DNA from 4 places in the Geodermatophilus sp. SYSU D00814 genome. Region 4 is predicted to be linked to each of the others. Evidence: riboswitches for the same ligand, from Rfam matches in the RefSeq annotation. Region 4 holds a riboswitch; each other region holds the start of a gene.

The links. Region 4 has a riboswitch for S-adenosylmethionine ahead of thrC (threonine synthase). Riboswitches for the same ligand answer to the same signal wherever they lie in the genome.
Region 1: linked by a shared signal. The riboswitch ahead of ACI780_RS00745 (putative leader peptide) and the one ahead of thrC (threonine synthase) in region 4 are both predicted to bind S-adenosylmethionine.
Region 2: linked by a shared signal. The riboswitch ahead of ACI780_RS00350 (aminotransferase class V-fold PLP-dependent enzyme) and the one ahead of thrC (threonine synthase) in region 4 are both predicted to bind S-adenosylmethionine.
Region 3: linked by a shared signal. The riboswitch ahead of ACI780_RS16065 (bifunctional o-acetylhomoserine/o-acetylserine sulfhydrylase) and the one ahead of thrC (threonine synthase) in region 4 are both predicted to bind S-adenosylmethionine.

What each region holds. Positions count from the first base shown of each region.
Region 1 covers NZ_JBJGYP010000001.1:150,217-153,413, forward strand. The annotation lists gene ACI780_RS00735 (sensor histidine kinase) at 1-1,046, shown strand, start outside; gene ACI780_RS00740 (response regulator) at 1,043-1,702, shown strand; SAM riboswitch class I at 1,834-1,929, shown strand; gene ACI780_RS00745 (putative leader peptide) at 1,934-2,011, shown strand; gene ACI780_RS00750 (methionine ABC transporter ATP-binding protein) at 2,326-3,197, shown strand, end outside.
Region 2 covers NZ_JBJGYP010000001.1:78,857-82,053, forward strand. The annotation lists gene ACI780_RS00350 (aminotransferase class V-fold PLP-dependent enzyme) at 1-1,186, opposite strand, end outside; SAM riboswitch class IV at 1,219-1,332, opposite strand; gene ACI780_RS00355 (NADPH-dependent FMN reductase) at 1,402-1,893, shown strand; gene ACI780_RS00360 (LLM class flavin-dependent oxidoreductase) at 1,897-2,982, shown strand; gene ACI780_RS00365 (NtaA/DmoA family FMN-dependent monooxygenase) at 2,979-3,197, opposite strand, start outside.
Region 3 covers NZ_JBJGYP010000019.1:73,416-76,612, forward strand. The annotation lists gene ACI780_RS16060 (NAD(P)H-dependent flavin oxidoreductase) at 1-1,036, shown strand, start outside; SAM riboswitch class IV at 1,058-1,175, shown strand; gene ACI780_RS16065 (bifunctional o-acetylhomoserine/o-acetylserine sulfhydrylase) at 1,218-2,510, shown strand; gene metX (homoserine O-acetyltransferase MetX) at 2,512-3,197, shown strand, end outside.
Region 4 covers NZ_JBJGYP010000043.1:2,174-5,370, reverse strand. The annotation lists gene ACI780_RS22450 (hypothetical protein) at 1-869, opposite strand, end outside; SAM riboswitch class I at 994-1,120, shown strand; gene thrC (threonine synthase) at 1,133-2,410, shown strand; gene ACI780_RS22440 (cold-shock protein) at 2,622-2,822, shown strand; gene ACI780_RS22435 (hypothetical protein) at 3,012-3,161, shown strand.

The DNA of each region.
Region 1 (3,197 bases), on a different contig from region 4:
CGGGCCCGCCCTACCGGCCGGTGGACGCCGCGGCCGTCGCGCTGGCCGCGGCCGGGCCGCTGACCCTGCTGTGGCGGCAGGCCGCGCCGCTTGCGTCGCTCGTCGCCGCCGACACGGTCGTGGTGGTCAACGCGGCGGCCGGGTACGCCATCGGCTACCTGCCCTGGCCGGCCTGGATCGCGCTGTTCACCTGCTTCGCCGTCGGCGGGCGGCGGCTGCGCCTGGCGGCCGGCGCGGTCGCCGTCCTGGGCGCCGCCGGGTACGTGACCCTGGACCGCGTCGACTCCCTCGCCGCCCTGCCCGACATCGGGATGACCTCGCTGGTCGCCGTGGTCGCCGGCGAGCTCAGCCGGCGGCGCGCCCTGGCGGCGGCCGCCGGCGCCCGGGAGGCGGCGGAGAGCCGGGCGCAGGCGCTCGCGGCCGAGCGGCTGCTGCTGCAGGAGCGCGGGCGGCTGGCCCGCGAGCTGCACGACTCCCTCGGGCACACGGTGAACGTCATGGTCATGCAGGCCGGGGTGGGACGGCGGGTGTTCGACGACAACCCGGCCTTCGCCCGCGAGGCGCTGGGGTCCGTCGAGTCCGCCGGGCGCTCCGCGCTCGACGAGCTCGACCGGCTGCTGCGCGTGCTGCAGCCGCTGGAGCGCCGGGCGGGGGCGGGACCGTTCGCCCCGACCGTGGCCGACCTGGAGGAGCTCGCCGACCGGATCCGGGCGACCGGCCGCCCGGTCGAGCTGCACACCGACGGCGGGCCGCTGTCCGCGGGCGCCGCGCGGGCGCTGTACCGGATCGTGCAGGAGGCCCTGACCAACGCCGTCCGGCACACCCCCTCCGGCCCGATCCGGGTGGAGGTCTCGCGGGTGGCCGACCGGGTGCTGCTCGACGTCACCAACGAGGGGCGCGACCTGCCCGACCCGGTCCCGGGACGCGGGCTGGTCAACATGCGCGAGCGGGCCCGGCTCGAGGGCGGCGAGCTGGAGGCCGGCCCGGTGGAGGGCGGGTTCCGCGTGCACGCGGTGCTGCCGGCCGGGACGGGGGTGCCGGCGTGATCCGCGTGCTGCTGGCCGACGACGACCGGCTGGTGCGCAGCGGCCTGCGCGCGCTCCTCGACGCCGAGGACGACCTGACCGTCGTCGGGGAGGCGGCCGACGGCCGGGAGGCGGTCGACCGCGCCCGGGCGCTGCGGCCCGACGTGGTGCTCATGGACGTCCGGATGCCCCGGGTCGACGGCGTCGCCGCCACCCGGGAGATCGTGTCCTGGCCGCGACGCCCGCGGGTCCTCGTGCTCACCACCTTCGACCTCGACGAGGTCGTCGACGACGCGCTCGACGCCGGGGCGGACGGCTTCCTGCTCAAGCGCGCCACCCCGGAGCAGCTCGTCGACGGCATCCGCACGGTGTACGCCGGGGACGCGCTCGTCGCCCCGGCGGTGACCCGCCGGCTGCTCGCCGTGCACGCCGCCCGCCGGCCCGCCGACCCCGAGCGGCTGCGCGTGGCTGCCGCGCTCACCGAGCGCGAGGTGGAGGTGCTGCGCGCGATGGCCGAGGGGCTGTCCAACGCCGAGATCGCCGCCCGGGTGTGGCTCTCGCCCGAGACGGTGAAGACCCACGTCAAGGCCGTCCTCGGCAAGCTCGGCGTGCGCGACCGCACGCAGGCGGTGGTGTGGGCCTACCGGACCGGCTTCGTCGGCCCGGGGACCGACTGAGCCGGGACCGCGCGCGCGGCTCTCCTCCGCCACCCCGGATCCCTGGAGGGACCGCCGCCGGCTGACGGAGACCCGGGCGGGGTCTGCACCCCGTTCCGTCACCATCCCGACCGGCTCGGTAGGATCGCCCCCGACCATCCAGAGCGGCCGAGAGACCTGGCTCGACGACGTCGCAGCAACCCCCCGCCCCGTGCGGACGAGGGTGCCACCGCCAGGATCGATGGAGGACCGATGACCCACGCCGAGCTCACCTGGGCTCGCCGGCACGTGGACCTGTGCCGGACCGCCACCGCCCTGTGTCGGCGCTGACGCCGCGAGTCCGCTCCCGCTAGCTGAGGGGCACGACCCCGGCGCGGCACGTGCCGCCTCGGCGGCCTCCCGCGACGCCGGGAGCACCCCGACCCGGCGGTGACCCGGCTCTCCCGCGCGCGGGGCCGTTCCCCGGTGTCGTCGACCGCGCCCGGGACCGCCGTGCGGGCCGGCCCCGATCCGCAGGGATCCCGGCCGCGCGGCCGCCCCGTCCTGCCTCCCGCACCGACCCCTGCGGTGTCCGGCCGTCGCGACCGGACGCCTGCGCCGAGCCCCGGCGCCCCTCCCCCGCACCCGTCCCGAGGACCCAGCCTGTGATCGAACTGAACGACGTCCGCAAGGTGTTCCCTGCCCGGGGACGGATGGGCGAGGTCGTCGCCGTCGACGGGGTGAGCCTGCGCGTGGCGGCCGGTGAGTTCGCCGGCGTCGTCGGCCCGAGCGGCTCGGGCAAGAGCACGCTGGTGCGCCTGGTGAACCTGCTCGAGCGCCCGACGGCGGGATCGGTGAGCGTGGACGGGCGGGTGCTCACCGACCTCCCGGACGACCGGGTCCGCGAGGCCCGCCGCTCCATCGGCATGGTGTTCCAGCACTTCGAGCTCCTGGACTCCCGCACGGCCGCAGGCAACGTGGAGCACCCCCTCGAGCTCGCCGGCGTCGGCCGGGCCGAACGCCGCCGGCGCGCCACCGAGCTGCTGGACCTGGTCGGGCTCGGGGAGCGCGCCGGTGCCCGCCCGGCGCAGCTGTCCGGCGGGCAGAAGCAGCGCGTGGCCATCGCCCGGGCGCTCGCGGGCCGTCCCCGGGTCCTGCTGTGCGACGAGGCCACCTCCGCCCTGGACCAGGCGAGCACGAGCAGCGTGCTGGAGCTCCTGCGGCGGGTGCGCGCCGAGCTGGGCCTGACCGTGCTGTTGATCACCCACGAGATGGCCGTGGTCAAGGCCGTCTGCGACAGCGCCGTCCTGCTCGACCGGGGACGCGTCGTCGACGGCGGCCGGCTGACCGACGTCCTGACCCGCGAGCACTCCCCGCTGGGCGAGGCCCTGCTGCCCGCCCCGGTCGCCGACGCCGGCGCCGGGCACGGCGGAGCCCTCGTGCGGGTGACCGTCACCGACCGCACGCCGGAGACCGCCGTGCTGCAGGCCCTCGTCGGGGAGCTGGGGCTGGCGGTGGAGGTGGCCGGCGGCTCGGT
Region 2 (3,197 bases), on a different contig from region 4:
CCACGCCCACGCTGGCCCGCAGCGCCCCCTCGGGCACGCCCAGCCGGGCGAGCAGCGGGTGGGCGCAGAACCGGCCGTCGCGCACCCCGATGCCGTGCTCGGCCGACAGGTACGCCGCGACCAGGCCCGGGTCGGCGTCGGCCACGGTGAAGGACACGACGCCGGTCGGGTCGGCCGAGTCGGCCCAGATCCGCAGCACGCGCACGCCCGGCAGCGCGGTCAGGCCGTCGACCAGCCGCTCGCGCAGCGCCCGCTCGTGCCGCTCCAGCGCCCCGGCCGGCAGCGCGGCCAGGGTCCGGCACGCCTCGGCCAGCGCGACGGCGCCCAGCACGTTCGGCGAGCCGCCCTCGTGCCGGTGCGGCGCGGGGGCCCACGCGACGTCGTCGACCGTGACGTCGTGCACCGCCCCGCCCCCGGCGAGGTGGGCGGGCGCGGCGTCGAGCCAGTCGCGGCGGCCGACCAGCGCGCCGGTGCCGAACGGGGCGTAGAGCTTGTGGCCGGAGAAGGCCACCCAGTCCGCGCCGGTGGCGGCGAGGGAGAACCGGCGGTGCGGGACCAGCTGGGCGCCGTCGACGGCGACGCGGGTGCCCGCGGCGTGCGCGAGGGCGACCACCTCGTCGAGCGGCAGGGCCTCCCCGGTCACGTTGGACGCGCCGGTGACCGCCAGCAGCGCGTGGCGCCCGCGGGCGAGCTCGTCGCCCAGGGCGCGCAGGGTCGCGGTGACCGTGGCCTGCACGGGCAGCACGGTGGCCGGGCCGCGGCGCTGCCAGGGCAGCAGGTCGGCGTGGTGCTCGCAGTCGAGGACGAGCACCGAGGCGCCCGCCGGCACCGCGCCGGCCAGCAGGTTGAGCGCGTCGGTGGTGTGCCGGGTGAGCACGCAGACGTCGTCGGCCCGGGCGCCGACGAAGCCGGCCACGACGGCGCGGGCGGCCTCGTACACGGCGGTGGAGACCTGGGAGAGCCAGCCGGCGCCGCGGTGGACGCTGGCGTAGCGCGGCAGCACCTCGGCCACCCGGTCGGCGACGGCCGGGAGCGCCCGGGTGCTGGCCGCGGTGTCCAGGTCGGCGTAGGGGACGCTGCCGCCGGTCACCAGCGGCACCGGGGTGCCGGCGCCGACGAGCGGCAGCAGGGGCGCCTCCCCCGCGGGCGCGGTGCGGCAGGGTCGGTCGAGGACGGCGCTGGTCATGCGGCACTCCTGGCGGGCCGGGACCCGGAGCGGGTCCGCGCTTGCGGACTGCCGGGCGGCAGCCGCCTGGTCGTCACCCGGGGCACCCCATCGCGGAGGAGGGTTGCCGGCCAGCGAGCCGGGGCTTCGCGCTGGCACTCGTGACCGCGTCCGAGGATGCCAGGCGGCCCGATACCCGTCAAACCCGATCGGCTTGGTGTAGTTCACTGGGCGGCATGGGCACGATCGCCGTCGTCGGCAACCCCAAGCCCCGTTCCCGCACCCGGGCCGCGGCCGAGCTGGTGGTCGAGCAGCTCACCGGCGCCCCGCCCGACGTCGTCGTCGACGTCATCGACCTCGGGCCGGGCCTGCTCGGCTGGGGGGACCCGGCGGTCGGCGGGGCGGTCGAGGCGCTGAAGGCCGCCGAGGTCGCCGTCGTCGCCAGCCCGACCTACAAGGCCACCTACACCGGGCTGCTCAAGCTCTTCCTCGACCAGGTCGGCACCGGCGAGCTCGCCGGCGTGGTCGCCGTCCCGCTGATGCTCGGCGGCGGCCCGACCCACGCCCTGGCGCCGGAGCTGCTGCTCAAGCCCGTGCTCGTCGAGCTCGGGGCGACCGCGCCGACCCGGGGCCTGTACCTGGTGGAGAAGAGCTGGGACGACCCGGCGGCGCTGGCGCCGTGGCTGGCCACCGCCGCGCCGCAGGTCGCCGCCGCGCGGCGGGGCTGAGCCGTGGAGGTGCACTGGTTCCTGCCCAGCCGCGGCGACGGCCGGGACGTCGGCCCGGCGACCACCGACCGGGGGCACAACGCGGGGGCGCTGCGCCGGAGGCCGACGCTCCCGTACCTGGCGGCGGTCGCCCAGGCGGCCGAGCAGAGCGGGTTCACCGCGGTGCTCACCCCGACCGGCTCGGGCTGCGAGGACGCCTGGGTGCTGTGCTCGGCGCTGCTGCCGCTCACCTCGCGGCTGGAGTTCCTCGTCGCCTTCCGCCCCGGCTTCGTGCTCCCCACCCTGGCGGCCCAGCAGGCGGCCACCTTCCAGCGGCTGTCCGGCGGCCGGCTGCGGCTCAACGTGGTGACCGGGGGCGACCCGGTCGAGCAGCGGGCCTACGGCGACTTCCTCGGCCACGACGAGCGCTACGAGCGCACCGGTGAGTTCCTCGAGGTGCTCCGCCGCTGCCTGGCCGGGGAGCGGTTCGACCTGGCCGGGCGGCACGTGCGCGTGGAGGGCGCCGGCCTCACCCGGCCCCCGGACGTCGTCCCCCCGGTGTACCTCGGCGGTGCGTCACCGGCCGCCGAGGAGGTGACCGCCCGATGGGTCGACCGCTACCTGCTGTGGGGCGAGCCGCCGGCCATGGCCGCCCCGCGCATCGAGCGGGTCCGGGAGCAGGCCGCACGACACGGGCGCACGCTGCGGTTCGGCGTGCGCCTGCACGTGGTCAGCCGCGACACCCCCGAGCAGGCCTGGGCCGAGGCCGACCGGATGCTCGCCGGGATGCCGCGATCGGCGATCGCGGCCACCCAGGAGCGCTTCGCCCGGATGGACTCGGTCGGCCAGGCGCGGATGACCTCCCTGCACGGCGGCCGGGCCGGCGACGGCGCCCGCTCCCTGGAGGTGGCGCCCAACCTGTGGGCCGGCATCGGCCTGGTGCGGGAGGGCGCGGCCACCGCACTGGTGGGCAGCCACGAGCAGGTCGCCGAGCGGCTCGCCGAGTACGCCGCCCTCGGCCTCGACGAGTTCGTCCTGTCCGGCTACCCGCACCTGGAGGAGGCGTGGCGGGTCGGCGAGGAGCTGCTGCCCCTCCTCGCCGCCCGCTAGGCCTGTCCCAGCGGCGCGAGGCCGAGGTGCTCGCGCAGCGTCGTCCCCTCGTAGTCGGCGCGGAAGACGCCCCGCTCCTGCAGCAGCGGGACGACCGAGTCGACGAAGGGGTCCAGCCCGCCGGGCACCAGGTGCGGCACGAGGATGAACCCGTCGGCCGCGTCGGACTGCACGAGGTCGTCGATCTGCTCGGCCACCGTCTGCGCACTGCCGAT
Region 3 (3,197 bases), on a different contig from region 4:
GCTGCGCCGCCCGATCGTGCAGGCCCCGATGGCCGGCGGGCCGTCGACCCCGGCCCTGGCCGCGGCCGTGTCCGAGGCGGGCGGGCTGGGCTGCCTGGCCGCCGGCTACCGCACGCCGGCGGCGGTGCGCGAGGAGATCCACGCCGTCCGCGCGATGACCCAGCAGCGGTTCGCCGTCAACGTGTTCGTGCCCGGCCCGCCCGGTGACGCCGGCGCCGTGGGCCGCTACGCCCGCGAGCTCGACGCCGAGGCCCGCCGCTGGGGCGTCGGGCTGGGCGAGCCCCGAGCCGACGACGACGCCTGGGAGGACAAGGTCGCCCTGCTCGCCGAGGAGCGGGTGCCGGTGGTCTCCTCCACCTTCGGCCTGCCCCCCGCCGACGCGGTCGCCGCGCTGCACGACGCCGGGGCCACCGTGCTCGTGACCGTCACCACCCCGGAGGAGGCGGTCGCCGCCCGCGACGTCGGCGCCGACGCGCTGGTCGTGCAGGGCGTCGAGGCCGGCGGGCACCGCGGGAGCTTCGCCGACCGCGACGGCGAGGGCGAGTACGGGCTGCTGCCGCTGCTGCGGCTGGTCGCCCGGGCCGTGGACCTGCCGCTGGTCGCCGCCGGCGGCATCCCCGACGGCGCCGCCGTCGCCGCGGTGCTCGTCGCCGGCGCCGAGGCCGCGCAGCTGGGGACCGCGTTCCTCTGCTGCCCCGAGGCGGGGACCACCCCGGAGCACCGCGCGGCGCTGACCACGCACGGGCGGACGGCGCTCACCCGGGCCTTCAGCGGCCGGCGCGCCCGCGGGCTGGTCAACCGGTTCCTCACCGAGCACTCCGCCGCCGCGCCGGCGGCCTACCCCGAGGTGCACCACCTGACCGCGCCGCTGCGCGCCGCCGCCCGGCGGGCCGGCGACGACGGCGGCTACAACCTGTGGGCCGGGCAGGCCCACCCCCTCGTCGAGGCCGTCCCCGCCGCCGAGCTGGTGCGCCGCCTCGACGAGGACGCCCGCGCGGCCCTGGCCCGCCCGTACCCCGGGACCGGGAGTCGCTGACCTCGGCTATCGTCGGACCAGGCTCACGAGAGGCAGCGCGAAGCACCTGGCTGGCTGCCCGGCAACCTCTTCCTCCGTCTGAGGTGCTCCCAGGGGAAGAGCCGGCCGTGCGGCGCCCGCCGCCCGGCAAGGACGGAGCACCTGTGCGCCGCAGGTCCTCCGGGACGAGAGGAGACGGCGCGTGACCGACCCGAAGAGCTGGAGCTTCGAGACCCGGCAGATCCACGCCGGGACCAGCCCCGACCCCACCACCGGGGCCCGGGCGCTGCCCATCTACGCCACCACCAGCTACCAGTTCCGCGACACCCAGCACGCCGCGGACCTGTTCGCGCTGGCGGAGCTGGGCAACATCTACACGCGGATCATGAACCCCACGCAGGACGCGCTCGAGCAGCGCGTCGCCTCCCTCGAGGGCGGGGTCGCGGCGCTCGCGGTGGCCAGCGGCCAGGCCGCGGAGACCCTCGCGCTGCTCAACGTCGCCGAGGCCGGCAGCCACGTCGTCGCCTCCGCCTCGCTCTACGGCGGCACGTACAACCTGCTGCACCACTCGCTGCCCAAGCTCGGCGTCGAGGTGTCCTTCGTCGAGGAGCCCGACGACCCGCAGAACTGGCAGGCGCTGGTCCGCGAGAACACCAAGGCGTTCTACGGCGAGTCCATCGGCAACCCGAAGGGCGACGTCCTGGACATCGCCGCCGTGGCCGAGGTGGCGCACCGCAACGGCGTGCCGCTGATCGTCGACAACACCATCGCCACGCCGTACCTGGTGCGCCCGCTCGAGCACGGTGCCGACGTCGTCGTGCACTCGGCCACCAAGTACCTCGGCGGGCACGGCACCGCGATCGCCGGCGTCATCGTCGACGGCGGCGGGTTCGACTGGACGTCCGGGAAGTTCCCCGGGTTCACCACGCCGGACCCCACCTACCACGGCGTCGTCTACGCCGACCTCGGCGCGCCGGCCTACGCGCTCAAGGCGCGGGTGCAACTGCTGCGCGACCTCGGACCGGCGATCAGCCCGTTCAACGCCTGGCTGGTGGTGCAGGGCATCGAGACGCTGTCGCTGCGCATGGAGCGGCACGTGGCCAACGCCCAACGGGTGGCCGAGTTCCTCGAGGCGCACGACGAGGTGGAGGCGGTGCACTACGCCGGCCTGCCGTCCTCGCCGTGGCACGCCGCCCAGCAGCGCTACGCCCCCAAGGGCGCCGGCGCGGTGCTGGCCTTCGAGATCCGCGGCGGCATCGAGGCCGGGAAGCGGTTCGTCGAGGGGCTGGAGCTGCACAGCCACGTGGCCAACATCGGCGACGTGCGCAGCCTGGTCATCCACCCGGCGTCCACGACCCACTCGCAGCTGACCGCCGACGAGCAGCTGACCGCCGGCGTCACCCCGGGCCTGGTGCGGCTGGCCGCCGGCCTGGAGGGGATCGAGGACGTCCTGGCCGACCTCGAGGCCGGGTTCCGCGCCGCCAAGGGAGCCTGACGTGACGGGGGTGCGGGACCTCCCCGGGTCCCGCACCCCGCCGCGCACCGGCGGGTGGCGCGACGGCGACCCCGCCGGGGACCGGCTGTTCCTCGACCTGGACGGACCGGTCCGCCTCGAGCGCGGTGGGGTGCTGCCCGGCGTCCGGGTCGCCTACGAGACGTGGGGGACGCTCGCCCCCGACGGCGGCAACGCGGTGCTGGTCGAGCACGCGCTCACCGGCGACAGCCACGTCACCGGCCCCGCCGGGCCCGGCCACCCGACACCCGGCTGGTGGGCGTCGCTGGTCGGGCCGGGCGCGCCGCTGGACACCGACCGGCTCTTCGTCGTCTGCGCCAACGTGCTCGGCGGGTGCCAGGGGACCACCGGACCGTCGTCGACGGCGCCCGACGGCTCCCCGTGGGGGTCGCGGTTCCCCGAGGTGACGGTCGGCGACCAGGTCCTGGTCGAGGCGGCGCTGGCCGACGCGCTGGGGGTGCGCCGGTGGGCGGCCGTCGTCGGCGGGTCGATGGGCGGCATGCGGGCGCTGGAGTGGGCGGTGGCACTGCCCGACCGGGTGGCCGGGCTGTTCTTCCTCGCCTCGGGCGCCGCGGTCACCGCCGACCAGCTCGGCACGCAGACCACCCAGCAGGCCGCCATCCGCGCCGACCCGTCCGCCGGGCTCGGCGTCGCCCGGCGGATCGCGCA
Region 4 (3,197 bases):
ACCTCCGGGTCGGGGGTGACCACCACCGGGCGCGGCTCGGCGTCCCCGAGGGCGACCACGAGCCCGACCAGCCCGGTGCGGTAGCTCTCGCCGAGGGCGTGGACGTCGCACCGCGAGGGCCGCATGCGCAGCACCACCTCGACGGCGGGCTCGTCGTCCAGCGTGGGCAGCGGGCCGGTGGCGTCCACCGCGTACACGGTGTTCGACCCGACCCCGGTCACCCGCAGCGGGTCGCTGCCGGCCAGCCGGGTCAGCCGCACGGTCAGGTCCAGCGCGGGACCCTCGGCGCCGTCGACCTCCCGGACGCCGCTCGCCTCGATGCGGACCTGCCTCGCCAGTTCCTGCTCCGCGCAGTCGGCCTCGTGCAGCCGGGCGACCAGGCCGCCGTCGTCGAGGGGGACGTCGACCTGCCGCTGCGCCCCGGTGGCGTCGCGCAGCCGCACCACCCCGTGCGGCGGGCCGGGTGCGGTCGCGCAGTCGCTCGCGGCGGCCACCACGGGCAGCGCCAGCCCGGCGCCGGGGCGCAGCTCGGCGCCCCGCGGGTCGGCCGGTGCCGTCGGCACACCCGGGGCGACCAGGTCGAGCGCCTCGACGACGAGGCCGGCGTTGCCGGCGACGAGCTCCACCTGCAGGCGCCGGGCGGGCACGTCGCGCCGGTACTGCAGCAGCCTCCCGTGCAGTCCGGCGCCGGGCTCGCCGGCCACGGCGGCCAGCCCGGGCGCCGGGGCGGCGGAGCTGCTCGCCGGCGTGCCGGGAGGAGGTGCCGCCGCGGCCGGCCCGGCGTCCCCGCTCCCACAGCCGGTCACGGCCAGGACGAGCGCGACGGCCGGCCCGGCCCAGGGGCTGCGGTGTCCGCGACCGGGGTGCACGGCCCTCCTCGCGGGTGGGTGGGGGTCCGCATGGTGCGCCGGTGACCCGGGTCCTGTCGAGGGCCGGCCCGGCCGTGCCGCCGGCCGGGCCGGGTCCTCCGGGTGGGTAGAGTCGGCGGCGTTCCACTCATCCAGAGGGGCAGAGGGACACGGCCCGGTGAAGCCCCGGCAACCGCCGCACGCGACCTGCGCGCGGAAGGTGCCAATTCCGTCCCGCGCGGCTCGACGGCCCGTCGCGGGGAAGATGAGGAGGTAGTCGTCGCATGACCCTGACCGCCCCGCCCCCCACCGGGGTCCCCGCGAGTCCCGCGCGCGGCCTGGTCTGTCGCAACTGCGGTGCCACGTCCGGCCTGGTCGCCGAGCACGCCTGCGCGCAGTGCTTCGGCCCGCTGGAGGTCGACTACGACCCCGAGCGCATGCGCGCGGTCACCCGCGAGCAGATCGAGGCCGGCCCGCAGAACATCTGGCGCTACGCGGCGCTGCTGCCCGTCGGTCAGGACCCCGCCGACCGGGTCACCCTCGACCCCGGGCTCACCCCGCTGGTGCGCGCCGACCGGCTCGCCGCGGAGCTCGGCCTCACCGGTGGCCTGTGGGTCAAGGACGACTCGGGCAACCCCACGCACTCGTTCAAGGACCGCGTGGTGTCGCTGGCCGCCACGGCCGCCCGAGGCCTGGGCTACACGAAGATCGCGGCCGCCTCCACCGGCAACCTCGCCAACTCCGTCGCCGCGCACGCCGCCCGCGCCGGCCTGCCCTCCTACGTCTTCATCCCCGCCGACCTGGAGCCGGGCAAGGTCGTGCAGTCGGCGGTCTACGGCCAGACGCTGGTCGCCGTCGACGGCTCCTACGACGACGTCAACCGGCTGACCAGCGAGCTCGCGGAGACCGACGAGTTCGAGGACGCCGCCTTCGTCAACCAGAACGTGCGGCCCTACTACGCCGAGGGCTCCAAGACGATGGGGTACGAGATCGCCGAGCAGCTCGGCTGGCGGATCCCGGCCCAGGTCGTCATCCCGATGGCGTCGGGCTCGCTGCTGACCAAGGTGGACAAGGCCTTCCGCGAGCTCGTGGCCGCCGGGATCGTCGAGGACACCCCGTGGCGGGTCTTCGGCGCCCAGTCGGCCGGCTGCGACCCGATCGCCACCGCGTTCGACAACGGCTGGGACGTCGTCAAGCCGGTCAAGCCCACCGGGATCGCGAAGTCGCTGAACATCGGCAACCCCGCCGACGGCCCGTACGCGCTCGACGCGATCCGCCGCACCGGCGGCTCGGTCGGGCGGGTCGGCGACGAGCAGATCGTGCAGGGCATCCGCGACCTCGCCCGCACCACCGGCGTCTTTGCCGAGACCGCCGGCGGCGTCACCGTCGCCGTCCTGCGGCAGCTGGCCGAGGACGGGCGGCTGGACCCGGCGCAGGAGACCGTCGTCCTCAACACCGGCGAGGGCCTCAAGACCCTCGACCCGCTGACGCCGGTCGTCGGCCCCACCCACCGGATCGACCCGTCGCTGCGGTCGGCCCGGGCGGCGGGCCTCGTCGGCTGACGCGTACCGTCTGCGGGGAGCCGATCCGGCCGGGTGTCACCCCGTCGCCGGATCGTGGCCGGGTCGTGTGTCCAGGATCTCCCCGCGGCGACCTCGCTGTTGTACCGTCTCGCGCGGTCGTCAGTTCCACGCACGTGTCCACGGGCGGGAGAGCTGTACCCCGGCCCCCGGATCACGGGGACCGTCCGCACGCACGAACGTGGGAGCACACGTGGCACAGGGCACCGTGAAGTGGTTCAACGCCGAGAAGGGCTTCGGCTTCATCGCCGTCGACGGCGGGCAGGACGTCTTCGTCCACTACTCCGCCATCCAGATGGACGGGTACAAGAGCCTCGACGAGGGCCAGCGGGTCACCTTCGAGGTCGTCCAGGGCGAGAAGGGCCCCCAGGCCGACGGCGTGCGCGTCGCCTGAGCTGCCCAGCACCGAGCCGCGGCCCGGTCCCCGTCCCGGGGGCCGGGCCGTCGCCGTTCCCGGGAGACCGGCACCCCTCAGCCGGGCGCCGGCGGTGCTGGTCGCGCACGCCGCCGTCCTGGTCCTGCTGGCCGCGGTGTCCGTGGCGCTGACGCTCGCCGGCGGTCACGCCGGCTCCGGGCCGGTCCCGTGGGGCTGACCGCCTCCGAGGGGCACCTGGAGGCCGGCTGGACGTGGGCCGTCCTGCTCGGCCTGTCGCCCTACGGCTGGCTGCCGCTGGCGCCGCTGGTCCTCCTCGGCGCCGTGGTCACCGCGGTCCTCGCCCGCTTCGACGACTGAGGGACGGGCGCGGGAACAGCCCGGCCCCACCCCCCG